2 regions of the Streptomyces sp. NPDC026575 genome follow, and region 2 is predicted to be linked to the other one. Evidence: riboswitches for the same ligand, from Rfam matches in the RefSeq annotation. Region 2 holds a riboswitch; the other holds the start of a gene.

Region 1 (7,783 bases), on a different contig from region 2:
AAAGGCCCGCGCGCACCCATACCGCGGGCGGCGTCCACGAATTCGCGCTCGCGCAGCGACAGTGTCTGCGCGCGCACGATCCGCCCCATATACGGCCAGTTGAAGAAGCCGATCACGAAGATCAGCACCGAGATATGCAGCGGCAGGCCCTCCAGGCCGAAGGCGCCGCCCTGCAGCGAGGCGGAGATCGCAATGGCGAACAGCAGCAGCGGGAAGGCCAGGAAGACGTCCATCATCCGGCTGATGAAGGCGTCCACCCGCCCGCGGTAGAAGCCGGCGACCACACCCAGCACGGTGCCGATGGCGACCGACAGCAGCGTCGCGCCGAACGCCACGATCAGCGACACCCAGGAGCCCTCCAGGATCCGGGCGAGCAGATCGCGGCCGAACTTCGGGTCCACACCGAGCGGGTGGTCCCCGCTCATCCCGCCGAACTCCCCCTTGGGGAGCGTGGTGTTGGGGTCGATCAGCGACTGGTTGGGGGAGTTGGGGTCCAGGCCGAGCAGCGCCTGGAGGGGGCGGGAGAGCGCGGCGATGACGACGAGCAGGATGACAACGATGGCACCCGCCACCGCGACCTTGTCCCGCCTGAAGCGCAGCCATGCGATCTGGCCGAGCGAGCGCCCTTCGATGCGCTTGCCCTCCACGCCTTTCAGCACCGCTTCCGGCTGCGCCTCGGCAGCCGCCCCGGTGGTCTCGATCGGTGCGGTCACGGTGACCTTGACCCCTCTCGGCCGACGGTTCGGCCGGCCCCTGCCCGCCGCAAGAGCGGCCTGATTCACATCACTGGTGCAATTCGGTGCAAGTACTGCGGGTATCGCGGAAGTTCAGACAGTGGAACTCGGAGATTTCACGCGACGCCGTACGCGATGACGCTCGATGACGCTCGCACAAAGGGCCGAGGCCCTCGGTGTTTTCCGGAGTCTTCATCCCCTTCGCGATCAGTCACCAGCCCTGACCGGGAAAGGATGCGCAACTGTGATGTGCTCCACGGCATTCCGTTATACGGACTCACGGTCGAGCTGAGCGGAGTGAATATCCACAAAAGAGGGCCCCAACCGTGGGGAATACGGGGCGAATTCACCCCGGAATAGACGCCTCGGCGACACGCTCCGTCACCGGAGGGTGTCGCCGAGGGGTGGTGCGATCCGGACAGCCGGCGGGCGGGTCAGTAAGGGCGCGGGTAGCCGTAGCCGTACGAGGGCGCGGGGGCCGGCTGGCCCTGCGGCTGGGCGTAGCCGTCGCGGTCGAAAAAGGGGCGCGCGCTGGCCCGCATCCACATCGCGACCGGGTCGTAGTCGTCGTTCATCGCGACCGTGGAGACCGGCAAACCGTCCGGAACCGCGCCGATCGACTGCTGGATCATCAACCGGGCCGAATCCACCGCTTGTTGGCCGGTGTCGTACAGATCCAGCCCGACCGCCAGATACGGGGCGCCGAGCGCGGGCTGCACCCAGGCCCGGCGCAACGACCGCACGGCGGGGGTGCGATGGGCGTTCTGGGCCAGCAGGGCGTAGAACTGCGGGATGTCGATGACCGGCTCGGAGATCCGCAGCGGTCCGGCCGGCAGCCGGTCGAGGCCGCCGGCGATGCGGCGCAGGTCCAGCCAGGGGATGCCGACACCGCCACCGGGGGCGTGCGGGTTCAGCCACAGGCCCCAGCGGTCCGGGAAGAGCGCGCCGGCGATCTCCAGCCCGCCGACGACCTCGTGGTCGCGATTCCAGCCGGAGGCGGCGAGTTCGGGCGCCGAGGTCACGCACGGCGCATAGCCGAGGCCGTCGACCTCCATGTTCCCGTACTGCGCGTCGGGGGAGCCGGCCCGGCCGTGCCACAGCAGCATCCAGACCTGGCCCGCGGCGAGCGCCTGGAGCAGCGCCTCATAGGCGTCGTAACGGCCGGGCGAGACCTGCTGGAGCAGCTGCTCCAGCGCTCCGGCCGCCGGCGGCCCCTGATGCGCACCCGCGCTCACGTGGTCCGTCCCTTCATCTCGGCAGGGCACGTGTGGGTGCGCCCGCGCGTCATCCAACCAGCTTACGAGTGGTCGCGAGAGTAGAAGGGCCGCACGCGCTCCAGCATCCGGTCGGCGACCGGGTCGCCGTGGGCGAGATCGAGCATCACCAGCTGCACCGGCCAGGGCACCGGGACCGCGCCGAGCGCACGTCCCAGGGCCATCAGGACCGTCTCGCGGGCGGTGCCGTCGTGCAGCGCGGCGGGGTCCACCGCGATCTGAACACCGACGAACAGTGTGGGCGTGTCGCCCTCGACACTAGCCAGGACACGCCGGGCAGTCAGGACAATTCCGGCACCGGAGAACTCCAGTCCGGCGGCGGCCAGGAAGTCCACCGGCTCCTCCTGCCAGTCCGGCTCGAAGAGCCGCACCCGCCCGCCGCTCGGCAGCCCCTCGGCCTCATGGCGCCCCAGCCGGCACAGCTGGGCCACGGCGGGCGGCGGCAGCGGCACACCGACCACACCGTCCGGATTGACCGCGATCCCGATCTGCGGCGGCAGCCCGCGGGCGAACTCCACGGCCGGCGCGACGGTGAAGGACATATGCGAGCCGACCACCCGCAGGAACTCCTGCTCGGAGCTGTAGACCGGGACATGGGCCAGCCCGCCGATCTCGACGGTGGGCAGGTCCAGGCCGCGGGCGCCCAAGCCCGCGCTCTCCGGGCCGCCGCCGTTGGGCAGCGGCACCCACACCCGGCTGCGGCCCAGGACCTCGACGATCCGGCCGCCGGCGCCGGGATGCCCGACCGACGCGGCGAGCACCTCTTCGAGCTCGTTCGCCGGCCACGCCAGCTGCGGTATCCCCTGCTCCGGAAGACTCATCTGTTCCCACCCGTTCCGACCACGCACATCGGCCCACGACACTAGACGAGAAAGGCCGGAGACAGTTCATACGGGGGCGGGGTACGGCACACCCGGAAGCGGCAGTCCGCTCAGTGGAAACCGACCGTCTTCAGTGCGCTCGCCGCCCGCCGGTCCAGCAGCACCACCGAGCTGAACCCCTTCGGCGGCCCGGCCGCCTCCGCCGCGCCGACCAGCCGGCCCACCGCCCTGCGGTGCCGCGCGAAGGCGTACCCCGACACCCCGCGCCCGCGCGCCTCCTGGCCGGACCGCGCCACCTCCGGCGGCACGTCGAGCAGCACCAGATGCAGCCCGCGCCCGCCGCGCGCCGCCGACCGGGCGACCCAGCGCCGCACCCATGCCAGCGTCCCGCAGTCGTGCACCACCACGCTGTCGCCCGACCGCAGCGCCCGACCCAGCGCCAGATAGTGCGCGGCCCGCACCAGCGGGCGGTACAGGCCGTACGGCAGCCGGCGCAGCCTGCCGCGCGCCCAGCGCTCGCGGACGTCCTGCGAGTCGATGCGGTGCACCACGAGGCCGCGGCCGTCCGACGGCGGCACCACCCGATGCATCAGGGTGCTCTTGCCGCTGCCCGGCAGCCCGGAGACCACGACCAGGTCACCGGCGGCGAACCGCAGCTCGGCGGTGCCGCGGGCCCGTCTGCGGCCGCGCAGGTCCCGCACCCGCGCACCGCTCCCCGGCCGGACGACGGCCCGCCCCGCGCGCCGGGCCGGGGGCGCGGCGGCGGACGCCGCCACCGGCGCACCCGGGGGCACGGCCCCTGAAGTGGCCGCGAATGCCGCTTCCCTCTGCACCGTGATCGCCCTCCCCGTCCAGTTCCGGTCCGAGTCCGTCCCTTACCCGCAGAGTGTCAAGAAAAGGTAATGGCCATCAAGGCGATTGTCCGATCTGTCGGCGTGGCGGGCCCGGTCCTGGACGGGGCGGCGACCAGGGCTCCTCGATCCGGCGATCCCGTGTAATGATGTGGCCGCCACGTGCACGGCTCAGCTCATCCGTGCACCGCCAACTCCATACCGGCCGCTTGAATCCGCGCGGGAGAGTCCCCGGCCGCCATGGCGGGGCGCCGAAGGAGCAAGTCCTCCCTTGAATCTCTCAGGCCCCCTATACCGCGCGGGCGAGGCAGATCTGAAAAGCGAGCCACTGCCCGGTCCACGGGGCGGCTCCACCCAAGGTGCAAACCGGGTCCGTTCGCGGGATCCCGGTGAACCTCTCAGGTTCCGATGACAGATGGGGAGAACGTCTTGTCACCCATGCCTGGGAGCCCAGAACCATGACAGATGCCCCCCGCCGCACCGCGCTGGACGCCACCCACCGCGCGCTCGGCGCGACCATGACCGACTTCGCCGGCTGGGACATGCCGCTGCGCTACGGCAGCGAGCGCGACGAGCACGTCGCCGTCCGCACCCGCGCCGGTCTCTTCGACCTCTCCCACATGGGCGAGATCACCGTCACCGGCCCGCAGGCCGCCGACCTCCTCGACTACGCGCTGGTCGGCAACATCGGCGGCGTCAAGACCGGCCGCGCCCGCTACACCATGATCTGCGAGGACGGCGGCGGCATCCTGGACGACCTGATCGTCTACCGGCTCGCCGACCAGGAGTACATGGTCGTCGCCAACGCCTCCAACGCCCAGGTGGTGCTGGACGCGCTGAACGCGCGAGCGGGCGGCTTCGACGCCGCGATCCGCGACGACCGGGACGCCTACGCGCTGCTCGCGGTGCAGGGACCGCAGTCCCCGGGGATCCTCAAGTCGCTGACCGACGCCGATCTGGACGGCCTGAAGTACTACGCCGGTCTGCCCGGCACGGTCGCCGGCGTCGACGCGCTGATCGCCCGTACGGGATACACCGGCGAGGACGGCTTCGAGCTGTTCGTGCGGCCGGCGGACGCGGTGGCCCTGTGGGAGGCGCTGACCGCGGCCGGCAAGGACGCGGGCCTGGTGCCCTGCGGTCTGTCCTGCCGCGACACGCTGCGCCTGGAGGCGGGCATGCCGCTGTACGGGCACGAGCTGACCACCGCCACCACGCCGTTCGACGCGGGCCTGGGCCGGGTCGTGAAGTTCGAGAAGACCACCAACAACGGCGACTTCGTGGGCCGCGCCGCGCTCGCGGCGGCCGCCGAGCGCGCCGAGACCGCCCCGCCGCGCAAGCTGGTCGGGCTGATCGCCGAGGGCCGCCGGGTGCCGCGCGCCGGATACCCGGTCGTCGCGGCCGACGGCACGGTCATCGGCGAGGTCACCTCCGGGGCCCCCTCCCCCACCCTCGGCAAGCCGATCGCCATCGCCTATGTCGACGCGGCCTACGCCACCCCGGGCACCGAGGGTGTCCGCGTGGACATCCGTGGAAGCCATGAGCCGTACGAGGTCACCGCGCTGCCGTTCTACAAGCGGCAGAAGTAACGGTTCGCCGGCGGCAGCCCCGGAAGTGGGGCGCGCCCGCGTGTCTCACTGTGCAAGACGCTCCCCCGGACCTTCGCCCGGGAGGTGCCCCCATTCACGATCACACCCTCGCGTACAGGAGAATCGAGCCATGGACAACCCCCAGCAGCTGCGTTACAGCAAGGAGCACGAGTGGCTGACGGACGCCGTGGAGGGCGTCTCGACGGTCGGGATCACCGAGCACGCGGCCAACGCGCTCGGCGATGTGGTCTTCGTGGAGCTTCCCGCGGTCGGCTCGACGGTCACGGCGGGCGAGTCCTGCGGTGAGCTGGAGTCGACCAAGTCCGTCAGCGATCTCTACTCGCCCGTGGACGGCGAGATCACCGAGGTCAACGAGGATGTCGTCGGCGACCCCTCGCTGGTGAACTCCGCCCCGTTCGAGGGCGGTTGGCTGTTCAAGGTGAAGGTCAGCGGTGAGCCCGAGGACCTGCTCTCGGCCGACGAGTACACCGCCTTCGCCGCCGGCTGATCCCGGACCCCTCTCCCCAGGAAGACTCATGTCGCTTCTCAACAGCTCCCTGCACGAGCTCGACCCCGACGTCGCCGCCGCCGTCGACGCCGAGCTGCACCGCCAGCAGTCCACCCTCGAAATGATCGCCTCGGAGAACTTCGCCCCCGTCGCCGTCATGGAGGCCCAGGGCTCCGTCCTCACCAACAAGTACGCCGAGGGCTACCCCGGCCGCCGCTACTACGGCGGCTGCGAGCACGTCGACGTCGTCGAGCAGATCGCCATCGACCGCATCAAGGCGCTCTTCGGCGCCGAGGCCGCCAACGTGCAGCCGCACTCCGGCGCACAGGCCAACGCCGCCGCCATGTTCGCCCTCATCAAGCCGGGCGACACCATCCTGGGCCTCAACCTCGCCCACGGCGGTCACCTGACCCACGGCATGAAGATCAACTTCAGCGGCAAGCTCTACAACGTGGTGCCCTACCACGTCGACGAGAAGACCAACCTCGTCGACATGGAAGAGGTCGAGCGCCTCGCCAAGGAGCACCGCCCCAAGCTGATCGTCGCCGGCTGGTCCGCCTACCCCCGCCAGCTCGACTTCGCCGCCTTCCGCCGGATCGCCGACGAGGTCGGCGCCTACCTGATGGTCGACATGGCGCACTTCGCCGGCCTGGTCGCCGCCGGACTGCACCCCAACCCGGTCCCGCACGCCCACGTCGTGACCACCACCACCCACAAGACCCTCGGCGGCCCCCGCGGCGGCGTCATCCTGTCCACCCAGGAACTCGCCAAGAAGATCAACTCCGCGGTCTTCCCCGGCCAGCAGGGCGGCCCGCTGGAGCACGTCATCGCGGCCAAGGCGGTCTCCTTCAAGGTCGCCGCCTCCGAGGACTTCAAGGAGCGCCAGCAGCGCACCCTCGAAGGCGCCAAGATCCTCGCCGAGCGCCTCGTCCAGGACGACGTCGCCCAGCACGGCGTCTCCGTCCTGTCCGGCGGCACCGACGTCCACCTCGTCCTGGTCGACCTGCGCGACTCCGAGCTCGACGGACAGCAGGCCGAGGACCGCCTCCACGAGGTCGGCATCACCGTCAACCGCAACGCGATCCCGAACGACCCCCGTCCGCCGATGGTCACCTCCGGCCTGCGCATCGGCACCCCGGCCCTGGCCACCCGCGGCTTCACGGCCGAGGACTTCCGCGAGGTCGCCGACATCATCGCCGAGGCCCTCAAGCCCGCCTACGACGCCGAGGCCCTCAAGGCCCGGGTCACGGCGCTCGCCGACAAGTACCCGCTGTACCCGTCGCTGTGACGCGTCTCATGCGGTGATCCTCCGCCCCGCCGGTCACCGGCGGGGCGGAGGCCGAACGGGCCGTGGGCCCGGGGCCGTTGGTCCCGGGCCCACCGTCCGCGTACCGGTTCTCCTCCCCCCTTTCGCGAAATCACGAGGAAAATCCGGTGATCGGCGAGAAATAAGGTGGCCCCCGGCAAATGGCAGGGCCCCTCGACCGTGAAGGGGGCACTTCTCGACGGCAGGACGGACGACACATCCCATGGACATGAGCGCGGGCGAGCGCAAGGGGCTCAGCCTCTTCGCCCTCATCATGATCGGCATAGGCTCGATCTTCGGCTCCGGCTGGCTCTTCGGCGCCGGTGCCGCCGCCCAGGTGGCGGGCCCCGCGGCGCTGGTCGCATGGGTGATCGGCGCCGTCTTCATCGGCATGATCGCGATGTCCTACGCGGAGGTCGGCTCGGCCTACCCGATCCCCGGCGGCATGGCCCGCTACGGCCATCTCTCCCACGGGCCGGTGCTCGGCTTCCTCACCGGCTGGGCCGTGTGGATCGCGGTCGCCTCGCTCATCCCGATCGAGTCGATCGCCGCCACCCAGTACATGACGTCCTGGAGCTTCGAGTGGGCGAAGGGGCTGGTCGACCCGGCCACCCACCAGCTCACCCTCTCCGGCATCTGCACGGCGCTGGCGCTGACCGTCGTCCTCTGGCTGACCTGCTTCTGGTCGGTCCAGCTGCTGGCC
Region 2 (7,783 bases):
GACTACCCAAACCTGCCGGGCACGTCCTAGGGTTGCTGTGTGAACGAGCTCGACGTCGTGGGTGTCCGGGTGGAAATGCCTTCCAGCCAACCGATCGTGCTCCTGCGGGAGGTGGGAGGCGACCGATACTTGCCCATTTGGATCGGGCCAGGGGAGGCCACCGCCATCGCCTTCGCCCAGCAGGGCATGGTCCCTGCCAGGCCGCTGACGCACGACCTTTTCAAGGACGTGCTCGAAGCGGTGGGCCAGGAGCTGACGCAGGTCCGCATCACGGATCTGCGCGAGGGGGTTTTCTATGCCGAACTGGTCTTCGCCAGTGGGGTCGAGGTCAGTGCCCGCCCGTCCGACGCCATAGCGCTGGCGCTGCGCACCGGAACGCCGATCTTCGGCACCGACGGTGTGCTGGACGACGCGGGGATCGCCATCCCGGACGAGCAGGAGGACGAGGTGGAGAAGTTCCGCGAGTTCCTCGACCAGATCTCGCCCGAGGACTTCGGCACCAACAGTCAGTGACGCCGGCCGGGTGAAGGGGCTGATTCCGGCCAAACTATTTAGCCATTCCCCGCGCGAGGTCACGAGAAACCACTCGTAGGGTGATTATCACTCGGCGTGGCGAGCGCGGCGATCGTTGACGCACCCCGAGTGACTGCATACCGTCGATATGGCAGGTCCCGTCCGGGACGTGGAGGACGGAGGGCGGCGTGGCAATCACCGGCGACGGTATGGCGGCGGAAGGGGCGTTGCCGCTCCACTCGGGCGCGGCCGCGAACCATGCCCCGGCACCGGCCGCGGCGGTGTCGGGGGACTGCGAGGCGCAGAACATCGGCTATCGCGGCCCGACCGCATGCGCGGCAGCGGGCATCACCTACCGGCAGCTCGACTACTGGGCGCGTACGGGCCTGGTGGAGCCGAGCATCCGGCCCGCGTACGGCTCCGGCACCCAGCGGCTCTACAGCTTCCGGGACGTCGTCGTCCTGAAGATCGTCAAGCGGCTGCTGGACACCGGGGTGTCGTTGCAGAACATCCGCACCGCCGTGCAGCACCTGCGTGCGCGCGGGCTGGCGGACCTGACGCGGATGACGCTGATGAGCGATGGCGCGACGGTCTACGAGTGCACCTCGCCCGACCAGGTCGTCGATCTGCTCCAGGGCGGCCAGGGCGTCTTCGGCATCGCGGTGGGCGTGGTGTGGCGGGACGTGGAGGGCGTGCTGTCACAGCTCCACGGAGAGCGCGTGGACACCGGCGAGACGCTGATGGGGAAGAACCCGCACGACGAGCTGGCGCGGCGGCGCAACAGGGCCGGCTGAGCCCGGTCCACCGGCCCCGGCCCGGCGTCGGGTCGAATGTCAGTGCCATGCGGCAGCATCGGACGTGTGAGACCCGCGCCGACGATTCTGCATCTGGACATGGATGCGTTCTACGCGGCCGCCGAGCAGGCGGCCAAGCCCAGCCTGCGTGGCAAGCCCGTGGTGGTCGGCGGGATCGGGCCGCGGGGTGTGGTCGCCACGGCGTCGTACGAAGCCCGGATCTTCGGGGTCCGCTCCGCGATGCCCACGGCCCAGGCGCGCCGGCTGTGCCCCAATGCCGCCTATCTCAGCCCTCGCTTCGGCCTGTACCGCCAAGTGAGTGACACGGTGATGGAGCTGCTGCACGAGCTGTCGCCGCTCGTCGAGCCGCTGAGCCTGGACGAGGCGTTCGTGGACCTGGAAGCGGGCGGGGTGCCGGCCGAGACCGCCGCCGTACGCGCCGTGGGGGAGCGGCTGCGGCACGACATCCGGGCGGCGACGGGGCTGACCGGCTCGGTGGGGCTCGCGGGCGCGAAGATGCTGGCGAAGATCGCGTCCGAGGCGGCGAAGCCGGACGGCCTGGTGGTGATCGAGCCCGGCACAGAGCGGGAGCTGCTGGGCCCCATGACGGTGCGGACGCTGCCCGGGGTGGGTCCCGCGACGGCCGAGACGCTGCGCCGGGCCGGGATCCACACCGTCGCGGAGACCGCGGAGGCCGGCGAGGCCGAGCTGGTGCGGCTCCTGGGCAAGGCACACGGCGCGGGGCTGTACGCGATGGCGCTGGGCCAGGACAACCGCCCTGTGGTGGCCGAGCGGGACGCCAAGTCCATTTCGGTCGAGGACACCTTCGAGGTCGATCTGACCGACCGGACGCGGGTGCGGAACGAGATGCTGCGGCTGGCCGACCGCTGCGTCCAGCGGCTGCGGGCGGCCGGGCGCTCCGGGCGGACGGTGGTGATCAAGGTGCGGAACTACGACTTCTCGACGCTGACCCGCTCGGAGACGCTCCGCGGGCCCACCGACGACCCCTCGGTCGTACGGGAGGCCGCCGTGCGGCTGCTGGAGACGGTGGACACCACGGGCGGGGTGCGGCTGCTGGGGGTGGGGGTCAGCGGGCTGGCGGACTTCACCCAGGAGGATCTGTTCGCCCAGCTGGCGACGGAGCGGGAGGCCGGGGAGCTGGCGAAGGCGGCGGAGTCGGCGGGGGCGGAGGCCGGGGGAGGCGAGCCGGAGGAGGAGCGGCCGCGGCGCTGGCATCCGGGGCTGGACGTGGTGCACGAGGAGTTCGGCGCCGGATGGGTGCAGGGAAGCGGCGTGGGGAGGGTGACCGTACGCTTCGAGACGCCGTGGTCCGCACCGGGGAGGGTGCGGACCTTCGCCGTCGAGGACCCGGCGCTGCGGCCGGGTGAGCCGTTGCCGCTGGTGGGCGGCGGGCCGGAAGGAGGTCAGTCCTCCGAGCCGGCGATCTTGCCGAAGTCCTTGTCGGAGCCGTCCTCCTTGCCGGAGGAAGCCGGACCGGGCTCCGGTGAGGAGATGTCCAGCCGGTAGTGGTGGTAGAGCTGGAGTTCCTGCTCAGGGGAGAGATGGCGGCCCACGCCGAAGTCCGGGGCGTCCTTGATCAGCTTGCGGTCGTAGGGGATGTGCAGGCCCTCGCCGACCATTTTGCTGGGTTCAAGGGGGACGAACGCATCCCGGCTGAAGAGTCCGGTGCGCACGGCCGCCCACTCCGGTTCCCCCGTCGCGTCGTCGAGGTATACCTCGTCGATCGTGCCTATTTTCGCGCCGTTCCGGTCGAACGCTTTGCGGCCGATCAGGCTCCGGGGATCGATATCGGTTTGCACAACCCCTCCAATTGGTCGCAACTGCCCTGTGACAACTACCAAACGGCACATTTCATGCCCCGGCCACTCGAAGGATCCTTCGAGTGGCGCGCTGGTAGGCTGGCCAATGGCCGCAGAATCCATGCGGGAGAGTCCTTTGTCGTTCGCGACCAGGGCGCCGAAGGAGCAAATCCTCCCCGGAATCTCTCAGGCACACGTACCGCATGGGCGAGGTCACTCTGGAAAGCAGGGCGGGCCACGGACGAGCACAGCGCCGTAACCCCTCCTCACCGACGGTGAAAGCCGGGCCGCCTCGCGCGGGCCGGTGAAGCTCTCAGGTTGAGATGACAGAGGGGGAGGCCGTCCGGGCACCCGCGCCGTGGTGCCCCTCGTAGGTCGTGTTGACCAGGAGGCCCCCGCAGATGACCACCAATCGTATCTCCCTGACCGAGCTTGAACAGGGCATTCCGTTCGAGCGCCGGCACATCGGCCCCGACCACGAGGCGCAGGCGAAGATGCTCGCGCACGTCGGATTCGGGTCCCTGGACGAGCTGACGGCCACCGCCGTACCCGATGTGATCAAGAGCGCGGAGGCGCTGGGCCTGCCGCAGGGCCGCACCGAGGCCGAGGTCCTCCAGGAGCTGCGCGGCCTGGCGGAGCGCAACCAGGTACTGGCCTCGATGATCGGCCTGGGCTACTACGGCACGTTCACCCCGCCGGTGATCCTGCGCAACGTCATGGAGAACCCGGCCTGGTACACGGCGTACACGCCCTACCAGCCGGAGATCTCGCAGGGCCGCCTGGAGGCGCTGCTGAACTTCCAGACCATGGTCGCGGAACTGACCGGACTGCCCACCTCCGGTGCCTCCCTGCTGGACGAGGGCACCGCCGCCGCCGAGGCGATGGCGCTCGCCCGCCGCGTCGGCAAGGTCAAGCAGGGCGTCTTCCTGGTCGATGCCGACTGCCTGCCGCAGACCGTCGCCGTGATCCAGACCCGCGCCGAGCCCACCGGCGTCGAGGTCGTCGTCGCGGATCTGTCCGACGGCATCCCGGCCGAGATCGCCGAGCGGGGCGTCTTCGGCGTGCTGCTGCAGTACCCCGGCGCCTCCGGTGCGGTGCGCGACCCCCGTGCCGTCATCGAGCAGGCCCACGGGCTCGGCGCGATCGTCACCGTGGCCGCCGATCTGCTCGCCCTGACGCTGCTGACCTCGCCCGGCGAGCTCGGCGCGGACATCGCGGTCGGCACCACCCAGCGCTTCGGCGTCCCGATGGGCTTCGGCGGTCCGCACGCCGGCTTCATGGCCGTACGCGACCAGTTCGCCCGCAGCCTGCCCGGCCGCCTGGTGGGCGTCTCCGTCGACGCCGACGGCAACAGGGCCTACCGCCTCGCGCTGCAGACCCGCGAGCAGCACATCCGCCGTGAGAAGGCCACCAGCAACATCTGCACCGCGCAGGTGCTGCTCGCCGTCATGGCCGGGATGTACGCCGTCTACCACGGCCCCGAGGGCCTGCGCACCATCGCCCAGCGCACCCACCGCTACGCCGCCGTCCTCGCCGAGGGCCTGCGGGCGGGCGGGGTGGAGATCGTGCACGGTGCGTACTTCGACACCCTGACCGCGCGGGTGCCCGGCCGGGCCGCCGAGGTCGTCGCCGCCGCCCGTGAGGCCGGCGTCAACCTCCGCCAGGTCGACGCCGACCTGGTCGGCATCGCCTGCGACGAGACCACCGGACGCGCGCAGCTGGCCGGCGTCTGGAGCGCCTTCGGCGTGCAGGGCGACGTCGAGCAGCTGGACGCGGTGGCTGCTGAAACGTTGCCGCAGGAGCTGCTGCGTACGGACGACTACCTCACCCACCCGGTCTTCCACCAGCACCGCTCCGAGACCGCGATGCTGCGCTACCTGCGCACCCTCGCCGACAAGGACTACGCGCTGGACCGCGGCATGATCCCGCTCGGCTCCTGCACGATGAAGCTGAACGCCACCACCGAGATGGAGCCGGTCACCTGGCCCGCGTTCGGCCAGCTGCACCCGTTCGCGCCGGCCGACCAGGCCGCGGGCTATCTGACGCTGATCCAGGAGCTGGAGGAGCGGCTGGCCACGGTCACCGGCTACGACAAGGTCTCCATCCAGCCGAACGCCGGCTCGCAGGGCGAGCTGGCCGGCCTGCTGGCCGTCCGCGCCTACCACCGCGCCAACGGGGACGAGCAGCGCACGGTCTGCCTGATCCCGTCCTCGGCGCACGGCACCAACGCCGCCAGCGCCGTCATGGCGGGCATGAAGGTCGTCGTCGTCAAGACCGGCGAGGACGGCGAGGTCGACACCGACGATCTGCACGCCAAGATCGACAAGCACCGTGACGAGCTCGCGGTCCTGATGGTGACCTACCCCTCCACGCACGGCGTCTTCGAGGAGCACATCACCCAGATCTGCGCCGCGGTGCACGACGCCGGCGGCCAGGTCTACGTCGACGGCGCCAACCTCAACGCGCTGGTCGGGCTCGCCGAGCCCGGCAAGTTCGGTGGCGACGTCTCGCACCTCAACCTGCACAAGACGTTCTGCATCCCGCACGGTGGCGGCGGCCCCGGTGTCGGCCCGGTCGCCGTGCGCGCCCACCTGGCGCCGTACCTGCCCAACCACCCGCTACAGCCCACCGCGGGCCCCGAGACGGGCGTCGGGCCGATCTCCGCGGCTCCCTGGGGCTCGGCCGGCATCCTGCCGATCTCCTGGGCGTACGTCCGCCTGATGGGCGGTGAGGGCCTCAAGCGCGCCACCCAGGTCGCGGTCCTCAGCGCGAACTACATCGCCAAGCGCCTGGAGCCGCACTACCCGGTGCTCTACACCGGCCCCGGCGGCCTGGTGGCGCACGAGTGCATCATCGACGTCCGGCCGCTGACCAAGGCGACCGGCGTGAGCATCGACGATGTCGCCAAGCGGCTGATCGACTACGGCTTCCACGCACCGACGATGTCGTTCCCGGTGGCCGGCACGCTGATGATCGAGCCGACCGAGAGCGAGGACCTCGACGAGCTGGACCGCTTCTGCGACGCGATGATCGCCATCCGCGCGGAGATCGAGAAGGTCGGCTCGGGGGAGTGGGACAAGGACGACAACCCGCTGCGCAACGCCCCGCACACCGCGGCCGCGCTCGGCGGCGACTGGAACCACGCCTACAGCCGCGAGGAGGCCGTCTTCCCTGCGGGCGTGACGGCGGCGGAGAAGTACTGGCCGCCGGTGCGCCGTATCGACGGTGCCTTCGGTGACCGCAACCTCGTCTGCTCCTGCCCCCCGCTGGACGCGTACGACAACTGAGCAACCTCAGCCCGTCAGGGCAACATCAAGGGCCCTCGGCAGATCTGCCGGGGGCCCTGTGGTACGTGCCGGGCGCTCGCGGATCAGGCCGCCGCGCCGACCCGCGTGCGGTGCGGGGCGATGACCTGCCCGTCCGGCAGCAGCTCACCGGTGTCCTCGAAGAGCAGGACGCCGTTGCAGAGCAGGCTCCAGCCCTGCTCGGGGTGGTGCGCCACAAGGTGTGCGGCCTCCCGGTCGGTGGAGTCTGCTGACGGGCAAGGCGGTTGGTGCTGACACATGGAAGTTGTCTTTCGCTGCGGTGTGGTGAACGTCGTGCGGCTCGATGTGGTGGCCATGGCCGCTCCCCCGTTTCTTCGGTCGGTTCCAGTGTTGCCCTACGGACGGGATTCCGCAGGGATTTCGCAGCAGCGGTACTCACTCGGTATCGACGCGTCACCCATGCGGGCGGTTGCTTCCAATTGCACTCCTCTCCAAGGGCGTTGGCAGTGGCATCGATGGACTAGCCCGCGCGGGTGAGCACGGCAGCGCCCCGCGGCCGGGAGGGCCGCGGGGCACGTTCTCGTGGGCCGGCGTGCGGGTGGGCGCGGATGCGCGGCCGGTGCGCCGGGTCAGGCGGGTTCGCGCAGCAGTGGGGCGGGCGTCAGACGCCGGGTGAGCCGGGGCAGCAGATCGGCGACGTGGTGCGGACGGTGGGCGGCGATCCCCGGCGGGGCGGGCGCCAGCGGTACCAGCAGATCACCCGCTGCGAGCAGGCCCTCGGCGCCGTCGGCGGCGACGTCGTGATGCAGCCACAGCGTCAGCATGTACAGCCCGGGGACGGACAGCAGCCGCGGCTGGTAGGGCGCGTTCAGCGACTCCGCTTGTACCAGCGCCCGCTCGGTCGAGGCGACATAGGGGCCCCCGCAGAAGCGCGCGAACGTCCAGCCGTCCGCGGTGAGCATCGCCTCGGCCGTCGCCACGGCCCGCTCCCCGCCGCGGACCAGGAAGCTCCAGCCGGCCAGACGGGTCAGCGGTGTGCCGCCGGCCTTGCTGACGTCGTCCCATACGTGGAGCGGCAGCGGGTGGTCGGGGCTGAGCGGGCCCTGATGGGCGCGCAGCCCGGGGACGGGTGCCTCGCGGACGGCCGTGGGCGAGCCGAGGGCGGTGAGAACGCTGCGCAACGCGGACGCGGGGGCGGGGGAAACGTGCAGCGGCATGGTGGGTCGCCTCTCACTTCAGAGACACGGTGGAGCGTGGCGGGTGCAAACGGCGCTGTCTGCGTGCGGGGACAGAGCATGGCCGGCCCCGGGGCCGCGGCCGGGCGTGGGGTAGGGCGTGGCCGGTGGGTCGGCGAGGGGGCTATCCGCGTTGAGCCACCCGGTCACTCCTG

What was found. Region 2 has a riboswitch for glycine ahead of gcvP (aminomethyl-transferring glycine dehydrogenase). Riboswitches for the same ligand answer to the same signal wherever they lie in the genome.
Region 1: linked by a shared signal. The riboswitch ahead of gcvT (glycine cleavage system aminomethyltransferase GcvT) and the one ahead of gcvP (aminomethyl-transferring glycine dehydrogenase) in region 2 are both predicted to bind glycine.

The regions. Positions count from the first base shown of each region.
Region 1 is NZ_JBVHQM010000012.1:144,663-152,445, reverse strand. It holds gene ACZ4NB_RS18885 (ABC transporter permease) at 1-713, opposite strand, end outside; gene ACZ4NB_RS18880 (enhanced serine sensitivity protein SseB C-terminal domain-containing protein) at 1,169-1,969, opposite strand; gene ACZ4NB_RS18875 (enhanced serine sensitivity protein SseB) at 2,032-2,829, opposite strand; gene ACZ4NB_RS18870 (AAA family ATPase) at 2,940-3,668, opposite strand; glycine riboswitch at 3,891-3,987, shown strand; gene gcvT (glycine cleavage system aminomethyltransferase GcvT) at 4,139-5,266, shown strand; gene gcvH (glycine cleavage system protein GcvH) at 5,397-5,774, shown strand; gene glyA (serine hydroxymethyltransferase) at 5,803-7,062, shown strand; gene ACZ4NB_RS18850 (APC family permease) at 7,304-7,783, shown strand, end outside.
Region 2 is NZ_JBVHQM010000001.1:481,040-488,822, reverse strand. It holds gene ACZ4NB_RS02290 (bifunctional nuclease family protein) at 40-513, shown strand; gene ACZ4NB_RS02285 (MerR family transcriptional regulator) at 702-1,307, shown strand; gene ACZ4NB_RS02280 (DNA polymerase IV) at 1,374-2,834, shown strand; gene ACZ4NB_RS02275 (PRC-barrel domain-containing protein) at 2,732-3,127, opposite strand; glycine riboswitch at 3,242-3,339, shown strand; glycine riboswitch at 3,340-3,467, shown strand; gene gcvP (aminomethyl-transferring glycine dehydrogenase) at 3,529-6,414, shown strand; gene ACZ4NB_RS02265 (DUF5999 family protein) at 6,498-6,692, opposite strand; gene ACZ4NB_RS02260 (hypothetical protein) at 7,023-7,610, opposite strand.